DNA from 4 places in the Paenibacillus sp. E194 genome. Region 4 is predicted to be linked to each of the others. Evidence: riboswitches for the same ligand, from Rfam matches in the RefSeq annotation. Region 4 holds a riboswitch; each other region holds the start of a gene.
The links. A riboswitch is a leader RNA that binds a small molecule or an ion and turns the genes downstream of it on or off. The one in region 4 is predicted to bind cyclic di-GMP.

Region 1 (3,191 bases), on a different contig from region 4:
AAAATACGGTTCAATTTATTTGAACCGTTTCCCGGTAACAACATGAAATAGGTTAGGAGCGTTTTTCCAAAGCGCTTCTGCTTTCTCTGGGCCCACTTCTTTCACTAATTCTGAGAACATAATGTCATGCCTGATGTATTCCATCGCGATTAACACAAGTGCCGGGTCTTCCGTTTTTACCGCCCATGCAGGTGTATTTGGCGCGAAATTTGCAATTAAGACTTCTTCATTATCTCGTGCAACAATCGTTAAGCGGCCGTTCATACGTTCCTCAGCTACTTCTGGAGCCATGTAATTGTGATGAGTAGTTGCCCCAAGCTGAATCTCAGGTGCTCCAAAAAGAATAGAAAAGACGTGGATATTATCCTTTATCCGCTCATCTATAGCACCTTTTATCGAAGCGACTTGTGGTTCCCAGATCGACAACCATATTTCTTTTTTAGCTTTATCGATTATGTCAATCATTTCGGCCACAACGCGCTCATCACTGCTGATGCGTCGAATAACATCTACTTCTTGTTCACTTTCTAACGCAGATAAATTCTTTTCAAGATAATCCATAGAATTGTCAAAGTCATTACGCAATCGATGGATTAACTCTTTTGCTGGTAAAGGTGCATAGGTTACGGGGTCAGAAGGTACTGTGTACACCGCACCTTTATCCATTAATTTTGCCAATACTTCATAAATCGTTGAACGAGGCACACCCGACCTTTTGCTTATTTCATATCCGGTTATAGGGGAGTTTTTCAAAAGCCCTATGTACGCTTTACATTCATATTGTGAAAAGCCCCATTTCTGAAGTTCTTTAAAAAGTTCTTCCATGGCAACTCCTTTAGTAGTTAGTGTGTTACTTACTATAAAATAAAATGAATTAGCTGTCAAAGCTATAGCGAATGAACGATATTGATTGCATTAATTTGACTTATAAGGAAAGTTACACTCGGTTATCATTTTACGAACTCTGGATCGTTTATCCAAATTTAAATAGTCTCACCCCCTCCCTTTAGACCTACTGCCCAAGCCTTATCGCAAATTTGGAATATGTAAAAATACATTGCAGGGAATATCGAGAGAACGGCGCAGTTACGGGGCTGATGCCCAACATCAAACCATATGGAATTCATATAACATCCTCTTATCGCATCCGGATTTTAACATGATAGGGTTATAAGTGAATAATAATATCGAACTATGTTCAGATATTCACAAATAATCCGTATGACCCATTAAATAAACGCGAAACTGCTGTATATTTAACGGTGTAAACATGTATCGTTATGCAAGAGTATGCATGTTTGCACAGATATTACTAGGCAAAGCTAGGGAAATCTAGTGACGCAAAACTAAAGGGGCTAAGGAAGAAATTCTATGCTAGCCAGTTGCCGATTAATAGATCCTAACCCTATTAGTCGTATGCGTTGTTTTGTATAGTTATAGCAAGATCCCCCACCCTAGCTGCCTATTAATAAAATCTATTGATAGGAAGTGAGTAACGGATGAAGACTAGGAAAAAGCAGAGTGCCCGGAGATTATTCGCAATGACGGTAGTGACCATCATGATGTTCGTGTCTTCGTTGGCACCGGCTTATGCAGGGTCGGCTGTTTCCGCAGCACAGGAACCTGTGGTCAAAAACGCGACAAAGGAAATCCGGAATGTTATGTACTATGGCGATTGGTCGATTTGGGGAGGACAAGGGAACTTCTATCCCAAGGATATTCCTGGCGATCAATTAACCCACTTGAACTATGCGTTTCTCGATTTTGACGCCCAAGGCAACCTTGTCTTTACGGACAAAGATGCGGCTGTAGAAGCGCCTGTCGGCCAGGAAGGCGTACAATGGCAAGCGGCCAATGCGGGCAGCCTTATCGCCCTACAGCAATTGCGCGCAGAAAACCCGAATCTGAAGATTGGCATCTCTCTTGGCGGATGGTCGAAATCAGGCGACTTCTCTGTCGTAGCGGCCGATGCTTCAAAACGGGCGAATCTGATCCAAAATGTGATGACATTCATCAAGTACACGAACATGGACTTCGTGGATGTCGATTGGGAGTTCCCAGCTGAAATTCGACAGCCTGATCTGGTCGATAATAAGAACGATGAAGGCACGAAATACGCCACGCCGGAGGATAAAAACAATTATATTTTGCTCCTGCAAGACCTCAAAAACGCATTGAATAAGCAAGGATCCGAGCTTGGGAAAGCGTATGAACTGTCTGTTGCGCTTCCGGCGCCAAAGAGCAAGATCGATATCGGCATAGATGTGCCTAGACTGTTCAACATTGTAGACTTCGCCAACATTATGAACTATGACATGCGCGGCGCATGGGATGAAGTAAGCGGCCATCATACTGGCTTGTATACGAATCCGAACGACCCGCTCACGGGCAACAACCTGTCGGTCGACGAAAGCGTAAAATACTTGATTGAGCAAGGTGCCGAGCCGAACAAGATTGTGATTGGGGCGGCCTACTACACTCGCGGCTGGGATAAAGTGTCGCAAGGATCCGATCCGAGTCATCCAGGACTATTCGGCGAAGCGGCACTATCCGCCAAGGATGCGGATCAGTCTCCATCCCGCGGCGCGGTTGGCGAAGCAGCGCTCACCATTGGGGACGCCGGCCGTCGAACAGGGATTTGGTCTTATCGCAACCTTGACAAGCTAAAGGCCACTTACCCAAATCTCAAGGAATATTGGGATGATGCAGCCAAAGCTCCCTATCTGTATGATGGGACAACTGGCGTATTCTACACCTATGACAATGAACGATCCATTCAAGAGAAAACGAAATATGTGCTCGAGAATGGTCTGGGCGGCGTAATTGCTTGGATGGCTTCCAACGATGCCCCTACTACGAATCCTACCAAGCGTGACAAATTAACAAAGACAACGAAAGAAGGCCTCTTCGGAAGCCAGCCGTTGACAACCCATGAAATTAAATATACCAAGCTGGACGTTACGGCAGATGTGAAATCGTATACAGAAGCTTGGGGCAACAATAAAGGGGTTGAAATTTCCCTCTTCAATAACGAGTCCTTGACCGAATCGAATTCAGTGTTGAGAGCCGTGGAAAGAGGCGCGAAAACGGTTAAGCTGCCGAAGCTTTACATCCAAGCCGATGGGCCGCTGACTTCCGGCGATTATTTGGCGGGTATCGTAACTAATGAGAACGGTTACACGGTCGTCGAT
Region 2 (3,191 bases), on a different contig from region 4:
ATGTCGAGTGCCTTCAACGTAATCGTCTGACCGTTGGTGCCGGAGATCGAAGTATCGTCGTCAGCGATGGATTTGCCGGAATCCTTATCTACATACTTAATCGTTAGCTTTTGTGGAGCTAGCATATATCCGAACCATACCGTTTTGTTAGGTTCCTGCAGTGTTAACGTTTCTTCTGTAGGGTCAGTACCCCTTTTCAATACATAGTTATCAAGCTTGGGAGCAGGAACCTTATATTTCGGCCCTATGTCCAGCGCATCCTTACCGTTGATGGTGAAAGATCCGCTGTACAACTGCTCTGCAAGATCCACACGTTCGACAACCTTGCCGTCTGCGTTAATAGGCTCGCCTTGGTCATTTACCTTGTAGCCTTTCACAAGAATGGAGCCTTTGCCGAAGCTGACTTGCGGCACTTCAAAATCTTTTGTTGTACGTTGTCTATTCACATCTGTGTATTCCATGGTGGTTCGTCCGTTTGTCGGGTAATTGACATCGGCACTTGGATTTTTGGAAGAGTCCATTTTGATGGTATATGTTAGGGTTGCCGGACTTCCCTCTACAATGTTGCCAACGTCCCATACAAACGTTTCCGAAGCTGCATCCCATTTCACCGTGCCTTGAGATGCTGTATAGTCTTGCTTTTCAACAGGTGCATTACCCTTGAAATTAAGGTTAAACATTTCACCCATCGGATCCTTGACTATAGCATTTTCAGCCGCGTAGGAAATTTTCCCTGCCAGTTCAGAGAAAACCTTCTCCAGCTCTGCGCTGTCAGATGGGTAATAGTTGTTTGCTGAAGCGCTGTTCTTTAATACATATACAGCGTTAGCATCACTGCCAACCTCGAGCCCGATCGAATAAATGGTGATTCCTGCATCCTTGGATGTCTTGGCTTGAGATATCGTAGGAATTCCATTGTCCTTAACCGTATAGTTAGCTATCTTGTATCGATCCCCGAACAAGCCAGAGGATAATTCATAGCTGTTGCCGGAACCGATAGTCTTGGTGTAGTCAAAGTTGGAAAGTACAAAGTCATACTTGTTGTTGGGCCATGAATAAGGAGCGGCCTTTTTTGCAGGAGAACTGAACGTTGGCGCACCGTCGCTAAGCAGCACAATAAATTTATTTTTAGCTGAACTCTTTGTAGCTAGTAACTGATGTGCTGTGTTGAGAGCGCCTTGTATGTTTGTCCCTCCGGAAGCCGAGATACCCTTAATATTGTTCAGGAGCTGCTGTTTATCATTCTGACCAAGAAATCCGGATGATGTGTCCTCTGCGCTGGTGCTAAACGTGACAAGAGCAATTCTTGTTTTGACGTTGGACAAAAGCAGTGTGTTTACAAATTTCTCCGCTGCTTTTTTGGCATTGTCTAACCGTTTGTAGTTCTTCATACTGTCTGACTTGTCTAAGACAAGTACGACATCGGTGTCACCGGCTTCAACGTTCTTTCCTTCGGCGGTCAGAGTAATCTGCCACTCTCCTGGCGTCCCGGTTGGCTTCGCTGTCTTGCTTAATTTTACAGCCCCAGGCTCTGGCCAAATCGGATCACGTCCAGCTGCCTCAGCGCTTTGCAGTGCATTCGGTATCAATCCGAAGAACACGGCAAATACGCACAGCCATGTTACGGCCAACTTTATTCTACGTTTCATTCAATTCGCCACCTCATTTTTTCATTTTATTCCTCCCCTACCGAAGTGAGTCCATGCCTCCTCATTCTTATTTATATAGCTCAACGGAAAGTTAATTCCGCCAGAACTTCACATAAATAAAAAAAGTCCAGCTGCAATTAACAGAATTGTTAGTTGCAGCCGGACTATCATAGGTCGTAGAACCGTTAGACTCCGAAGCTTTGCGGCCTAATCTTTCGATTAGTGTGCCCTATGCGATTGATCAATCATAACACTTCTTATTCAAGCGAAGATGACTGTAATCATAGGCATAGGGAACTATCAAGCTCAATATAGGTTACGAGGAACAATTTGTCAATGATAAGAAAATACTAGTTTGTATACATACTACAAGTATTAACCTACTAGAGTTGATTCATACCTGATAATCCATCTATATGCCTCCAACTTTATAACTATTCATTGCTATCAGATGGAAATAACGGATTGAATCACTCCAATGCCCGTACGATAATGAGTAGAGGCAGATAATCTAGCAATCGGCTTCAGGAATACCACGGTGTGCCGAGTGAGACTGAATGAAGAGCAAATAGAGCTTAAGATTTTTGTAAGGATTGAGTAAGGAATTAGAGAGGAATGCCTCATACAATAAAGTCATCGGGAAGCACGCATTGAGCGGGAGGAGATACTGGCATGACGTATTTATTACGTACACATCATCTGACGAAGACGTTCCAAGACAAAGAGGTCGTCTCGAATGTGAATATGAACATCCGTCAAGGAGAGATATATGGATTTTTGGGTCCAAATGGAGCCGGTAAGACAACAATTATGAAAATGATTACGAACTTAATTAAGCCTACAATGGGTCAAATTGAAGTATTCGGGGAAGCGCTAGCCCCTGAGTCGTATCATCTGCTGGCTCGGATGGGGACAATTATCGAATACCCTGTATTTTATGACAAGCTGTCGGCACGAGAGAATATGGAGCTGCACTGCGAGTACATGGGATATCACAACATGAAGGCCATAGATGAGGCATTGGAGCTGGTGAAGCTCAATCATGTAGGCAATAAAGCAGTCAAGGATTTCTCGCTAGGAATGAAGCAGCGGCTAGGTATCGCCAGAGCGATCGCAACGAAGCCGGAGCTGCTTCTGTTGGATGAACCTATTAATGGGCTGGATCCGATAGGGATTAAGGAAATACGCGATTTGCTTCTCATGCTGAGCAGACAATATGGTACAACGATATTGATATCAAGTCATCTACTTGGCGAAATTGAGCTTGTCGCAGATACGATTGGTGTCATTAATAATGGTCGATTAATTGCAGAAGTCTCTATGGATGAGGTTCGTATGAAAAATAGCGAATATATTGAGATTGTGACGAAGGATTGCACGCGAGCTGCGTTCCTGCTCGAGGATAAACTAGGTATACACAATATACGAGTCATGGACGAGCGCATGATTCGAGTATATGATCCGAATATCCAGCAGGGAGTGCTGACTAAGGAACTGGTCATGAACGATATCTTAATCGAATCGATCCATAAGAAAAACAGC
Region 3 (3,191 bases), on a different contig from region 4:
TTCATTCCGGCCAGTTTATAGCTCCAAGCATTGGTTGTTACGCCTTGAGCTTCTGCGTACACGCCTGCCTTACGAATATCTTTTGTAGCTTCCATCAGCTTCAAGGAGATTTCCAACAGGATATTCTTTGCTTCTTGCGGCCCACGGATCGTGATCATCGGAGACGTAAAGGTCGTCTCGCTATGATGCTTGCTAAAACCTTTGTCCTTATGCTCTGCAAGAGACACCACAAGCTCGAGTCCGCTCGTTCCGATGAGTTCCACAATAGACTTATTCGGAATGGTAATATCGAATTCGGCTGTAGACAGAAGCAAATCCTTGCCTGATTCCTGCAGCAGTTTGGCGGCCGATTTGTCCAGCGTGAAGGAGACTTCATTGTAATCCTTCATGCTTACATCGCTAATATCGGGTTGAACCTGCTTGGCATTTTTGTCCTGCAGCTGTTTTTACACGGTATTCGCATCTATCTTGAACTCCGCATTCACTGCATGCTCCTTCATCGTCTCTGCCAGTAATCCTGCCTTCATCGTCTTACCGGCTGGAATTGTTCCCACAGAAGTCGAAGGTGTAGAACTACTAGAACCTCTAGAGCCTTCAGATGAGGAAGACGAAATAGGCAACTCTGGCTTCGGATTCGGAACAGACGGCTTGATGACATCAACGGTAGACGAGTGAATGTAACCGATTCGGATCCGTTCATTGTTTGCGTTGAACAGATTCGCATTTACAAGATTGAAGGTATATTTCCCTTCTTGGTCGCTCAAGAAAGCGATGGTTGCTATGTCGCCGTCTCCTTCATAAGCGCCTCCGTTGAGATTTACGGAGTAATCCAATTGCTTCTGGCCATTAGGTAAATCGGTTATGTTCTTTGTCGTGATAAGTGGGACATCCGGATAGTTCAACTTTTGATAGGTAGCCATCGTAACGCTTGGCTTTATATCTAAGAGAGTCAAGCGGCTGTCATAAGTAAGACTGAATGAAGCTGAATATACTGCTTCCGACACAGAATATTCGACCTTTACATCGAATGGATCTCCTGTCAGAACCTTAGATTTGCTGAGGCTAGGAGATACAACATCGGGATCGGGCTTTTTATCGTCGACGGAATTCTGCGTGACGAAGTTCTGTGTGTAATATACATTTGAATTCCCCCCGAAGTACACACCCACCCCTAGATGAGAAAAGTCTCCCAAAATATTCGAACGATGTCCTTTCGAGTTCATCCAGTTCCCGTGAACGAAGATGGCACTCGACTGTCCAGCAGCAATGTTTTCCCCTGCCTTTTGGTATACGATTCCGTCCGCCTTCAGCCGATCGAACGGTGATTTGCCGTCCGGATTGTTATGATCGAAGAAGCTTCTCAGCCCCATATCGTCGCTATGCTTGCGAGCAGTTCCCGCAGCCTTTTCATTCCACTTCAATGGCTTCATGCCCTCGCGGACACGCACAGCATTAGCCAAATCGAGGATTTGTTGCTCAAAGCTTGTCTGCAATCGCTTGCTAGGCGTGCCAAAGTACCCCTTGAACGCCAGTTCCACATCCTGGGCAATAAATTGGACAGCCGTCACCGTATTCCCTTGATGGAGATCATAGAACACGGTTGCATACATACCGCCGACCTTGTGCAGGCTATATTGTCCGCTGTTGTCCATATTGTAAATCGTATTGCCTTTCCTAATTTGACTGAGGGAAGATCCGAAGGCTACCTCTACCTCCTGCTTGGTTGAACCGAATCCAATGCTGCCATAAGAATCATTCGCATTCGTATAGAGTGCAACGACCTTGTGATCCTGAACACCAACTTGTAAGTAATGTTTATAATCCTGATTGTAAATATACCACTCGAAGCCATATTCACTTAGATCCTTGCGAACCGGCAGTCCGATTTTTTGGAATAGTTGATCCTCGCTCATTCCTATGGTGATGCCTTGCAGTTGGTCTGCCCCTGCCTGCGGAGCATTGTTCGTTTTCGTGACAGTAATCTTACTACCGACCAGCTTATCCGCTGCATAAAGGGTCGGCTGATAGATAAGTATCCCGGCTAACAGCGCAGCGCTAGCTGTAATCGTCATACGCCGCATTCTTCCTGCTTTAATGTGTTTATGCTGTTCTTGGTACATTGCGTTGTTGGTTGCTGTACAACATGGCCGCATCATTTCATCTCCTATTCTTTTACATTCTGCGATCAAATGAGATGAACAGCGGGGACGTTTTACAATAGCACAAAAAAAGCGCCACCCTAATGGCAGCGCACTAAAAAAAGACGCACGTAATGTCGCAATTAGGGCAACCCGGCTGTCATCGCATTGTGAAATACATTAGACCCGTGGCTTTGCGTCCCCTGCTTTCGCTAGGGTTTGCCATTATCCAAATGTTACAGATTAAATGTCTATAGTAACATGTTAATGAACAGCTTGTATACAACTGTGCCTATAGGTACGCAAAATTCATCAAGTACCACGTCTATCAACCCAGTACGATATTTATGTTAGTCATGCACTTCTTCAATGAAGCTGCCCCATTTTAAAAAAGGATCACGAAAGTGATCGATCTACTATTCTCTCATTCAGGCTACCAGCAGTATCTATGCAGAAAAGACCTCGCAATGGGAATGATCTGCTTGCTCCGGGAATACATATGTGATGTACGAGTTATCGCTCGGCAATTGTCTTTTTCATTGGCTCTCCCAGTCTACAACATTATTTTCATCTAACAGTCGAGACCATATTTCTAAGGCTATTTCCATTGAATTCAGTTAGATTGAAGACAAACTCCCGTGATATACTATACCGCGGGATTCTTTATGTTTTTTGTCTATAGTTCAATACGTAATTATCGGACACCATTAAGATTTCACTTCAATTTTAGTTAGAATCACATTGGCCGCTTCTACTACACCACCAGCATTCTGAAAAGTTTCTGACAGTTTTTGCGCATTTTCCTGATATGTCCGATTCGTCAACACCTCAGATACCGCTGCTGCCACATATTTTGGCTTCTTTCCTTTCAACTTTAAACCTGCACCCAGTTGAGCAACCCGATCAGCCACTAATCCTTGTTCGCTATGTTGCGGAAATAAAACCATTGGAACTCCAAAATACAGGCTTTCATTCGTACTATTCATACCGCAATGGGTAATAAATACATCTGCTGTCTGTAATATCGATATTTGATCTACGACGTTTTTCACT
Region 4 (3,191 bases):
GCCATAATACCAACAGACTGTTCACGATCGATGCCAAGCTTCCGCAGCCTGCGCGCCAATTGATTCGCACGAGCATTCAACTCGCAATAGGTCAACTCGCGATCATCTTCGATGACAGCTACTCGATCCGGGTTCAGCTGAGCCTGTTCCTCGAACAGCGCCTGAACCGTGAATGTATGAGGATATTCAGCTCGTGTCTGATTCATCCCCTCAATTAACTGGAGCTTATCCTGCTCTGTCAGCATTTCCAGTTCGCCAATACGCTTCTGAGGATGCTTCACAGCTTCATCCAGCAGCTGCAAGAAGTACTCCCCCAGCTTCTCTACCGTCGATAACTGGAACTGATTTTCCTTGTAATACATCGTGAACATCGGTAATGCGCCCGTTCCAGCTGCATGCTGAATGCAGCTGTGCAGGTCACAGTCCTGCGCTCCCTCTGGAAGCATGGGCCGAACATCTTCTCCGTACCAGCAATACGTTGCCACATCACTGTCAGAAGCTATTTCAGAGCAAGTCAGGTTACGTCCTTCTGCGCAAGCCGACAAGCTGTTATGAATGCTCATAATTCCTTGCAAGGTTACGTCGTCCTGACTGACTACTGTATGGTTGCCATTGCCGTGTCCCGCTTGAACGGCATGAAGAGTTACTTGCTGCGAGTTGTAGAACCGGGACAACAGCGTTGCCCACGCACTGAACATGACGGATTCCAACTTGACCGAATGCTCGGCCGAATGCTTCTTCAGAAGACGCATTGTCTCCTCAGGCAGCTCGATAGAATGTACGTCATAGCCTGCCAATCGTTCTACTGTCAATTCCATGAAAGCCAATTCTCGTCCTCTCCTTTATACGATCCAACCCATTTCGTAAACCTATGAGTCAACTGCTCCCATGTGATGTACTCTATTTGCTTGGCAAATTCCATATGCTGTGCGCACACAGTCATACTATAGCCTGTTACAGGAACGACATATTGCTTTACATAATTATGATCAACATTCCATAATTGATTATGTTGTATAGGTACAGCTGTCTCCTGCACAATCTCGAATGTGCTGGGAGGCAGGCTGAGACCCGTTCCTAATGCCTTCAGAACACTTTCCTTAGCCGTCCATATGTAAAAAAACAATTCCTGACGCGCACGACTGTCGTTCGTATTTGCAAGCAATTCCAACTCACGCGGCGAGCATATCAGCCTAGCCACGTCCATGTTCCATTCTCCTGCTTGCTCTATATCAATCCCGATTGGCGCTTCATCCAATGCCACTGCTATGAACGCACCGGCGTGAGAGATGTTGAAAAATACCGGATCACCCTCCACATATGGCTTGCCGAAGGGATGAGTGTGAATAACAAGTTCGTTATTCGAACATTTCAAGGTTTGGCATAGCAGCATGCGGGCCAATATGTCAGCCGCAACCGTGCAATAAAGGTCTTCACGGTTCCGAAGTCTATCTAACCTTTTGTATTTTTCAGGTGTAACGAACGGGATAAATCGATCCATCAATGAATCTATGTCTTCGTAGGAAGTACACTCGTCCCATTTTAGCAACACAATTTCCATCATTTACCCCAGCTTCTGTGCGCAAAAAAAAGGCCATTTAGAATAGCCTTGTCACCAAATAACCGTTGTGTGGCTACCGCAACATAAATGGCAACCCGGCCGCCGTAATCCATGAAGATGTTAGGCCCGAGGTTTTGCGTCCTCATCTTTCGAAGAGTTTGCCTTTAAATCCTGATGTTGTTCTTCTTGATGTATCCATTGCGTGTCGCAGATCGATTATCAGGCAAGAATGTCATAGCAATGTTACGCACTAGTTCTTGTGACATGTATCGCGTGAATAGGTCTAAAGTACATATTACATATTAGCATGTTGGAAGGTCGCTTCCCCTATCCAACTCAAGACCCATATTTTATATCGGTTGCTCGAATGAAAAGATTAATACTTTTTCATAACACTTTTCAATTTTTCGACACGAAAAATCATTTTTTGTCATTTTATAGTCATTTTCAAGGTTGTTTCACCCTATTTCCGACAAAAACACCCCTATTCTCTCTATCCTTGCTCCCATAAATTCGTGCAATTCCCTCCAACTGCTCGACACATTTGTCGATTTCTTTATAGAGCCACTACTGCTTATCCCCCTCTCCCCTACCAATTACCTAATAGACAGCGCTGTAGTCATTTCTTACTCATTACACAACTTCCTCCACTCTTGGTGATACATAAAAAGCCTCGGAAATCATTCCGAGGCTCTTATTGAATGTCATCTATTTATCTTCTCTATTCCACATCATGAGGATTAATATCCGTCACCAACTGTCATTTCGTTGGATGCAGTGGACAGCGCATTCACCGTTGCACTTCGTCCATCTGCTATGGACATCACGAATACTTTATAGGCAACGCCTGTGCGAATCGGATTGCCATATGCATCATTATCGGACAGCGAGAATATGGTTGAACCATCGCCTGATACACTAACCAATTTATAATTACTTCCTGCCACACGATTTGCCTGATCCAGGTTGAATGAACCCGCTGAACCGGAAGGAACGGCCATCACTGCGTAATAGGCAATTCCGTTGTCGCTGCCTGGCTTCGTGAAGTAAGCCTTGAAATCATTCACGCCTTCTCTCGATGCAAACACGTTCGTAGGTGCCTGAACAGATTGATTTACCAAGGAAAATTCACCAGAAGGTGAAGACAAAGCATTCGAGGAGCCGCTTCTATCATCAGCTACCGTAAGCACGAATACCCGGTAAGCAACACCTTTTTGAATGTCGTTGCCTTGAACATCCCGCAAGCCGGTTGTTAGCGATTGTCTTACATAGCCACTCTGATTCCCAACCCGAATGTAGCTGGATGATCTCACCTGTCCCGCACTATTTGCGTCGAATGCATAGGACTGGTCTGCACGGACGACCATAATACGGTATTCATTTACGTACGAATTACTGGATGGTGCATTAAAACCTACTTCAATGTCGCTGGCATTACCGTTTTTGCCAATAATCTTCGCTTCTACATTCGTCACAACATCAACCGAGGCATTGCCTTTAAGCGTCACCTCTGGAGATGGAGCAGACAACGCATTGTTCGCTTGGCTATTGGAGCTTACAGACAGAACAAATACCCGGTAGCTATTGCCGTTGCGAATTGGTGCTCCATCTACATCTCTTGCATCCGCAT

Region 1: it holds a riboswitch for cyclic di-GMP, as region 4 does, so the genes downstream of both, AZ66_RS33350 (glycosyl hydrolase family 18 protein) here and AZ66_RS01405 (4'-phosphopantetheinyl transferase family protein) in region 4, are expected to answer to the same signal.
Region 2: it holds a riboswitch for cyclic di-GMP, as region 4 does, so the genes downstream of both, AZ66_RS29565 (MucBP domain-containing protein) here and AZ66_RS01405 (4'-phosphopantetheinyl transferase family protein) in region 4, are expected to answer to the same signal.
Region 3: it holds a riboswitch for cyclic di-GMP, as region 4 does, so the genes downstream of both, AZ66_RS30510 (CAP-associated domain-containing protein) here and AZ66_RS01405 (4'-phosphopantetheinyl transferase family protein) in region 4, are expected to answer to the same signal.

The regions. Positions count from the first base shown of each region.
Region 1 covers NZ_JMDX01000102.1:6,767-9,957, forward strand. Annotated here, with positions in the region: gene AZ66_RS15365 (TrmB family transcriptional regulator) at 16-825, opposite strand; cyclic di-GMP riboswitch class I at 1,306-1,390, shown strand; gene AZ66_RS33350 (glycosyl hydrolase family 18 protein) at 1,500-3,191, shown strand, end outside.
Region 2 covers NZ_JMDX01000004.1:4,758-7,948, reverse strand. Annotated here, with positions in the region: gene AZ66_RS29565 (MucBP domain-containing protein) at 1-1,649, opposite strand, end outside; cyclic di-GMP riboswitch class I at 1,801-1,888, opposite strand; gene AZ66_RS01060 (ABC transporter ATP-binding protein) at 2,322-3,191, shown strand, end outside.
Region 3 covers NZ_JMDX01000053.1:11,206-14,396, reverse strand. Annotated here, with positions in the region: gene AZ66_RS09855 (S-layer homology domain-containing protein) at 1-389, opposite strand, end outside; gene AZ66_RS30510 (CAP-associated domain-containing protein) at 447-2,072, opposite strand; cyclic di-GMP riboswitch class I at 2,283-2,372, opposite strand; gene AZ66_RS09845 (macrolide family glycosyltransferase) at 2,846-3,191, opposite strand, start outside.
Region 4 covers NZ_JMDX01000005.1:28,898-32,088, forward strand. Annotated here, with positions in the region: gene AZ66_RS01400 (non-ribosomal peptide synthetase) at 1-818, opposite strand, end outside; gene AZ66_RS01405 (4'-phosphopantetheinyl transferase family protein) at 809-1,564, opposite strand; cyclic di-GMP riboswitch class I at 1,648-1,734, opposite strand; gene AZ66_RS01410 (copper amine oxidase N-terminal domain-containing protein) at 2,302-3,191, opposite strand, start outside.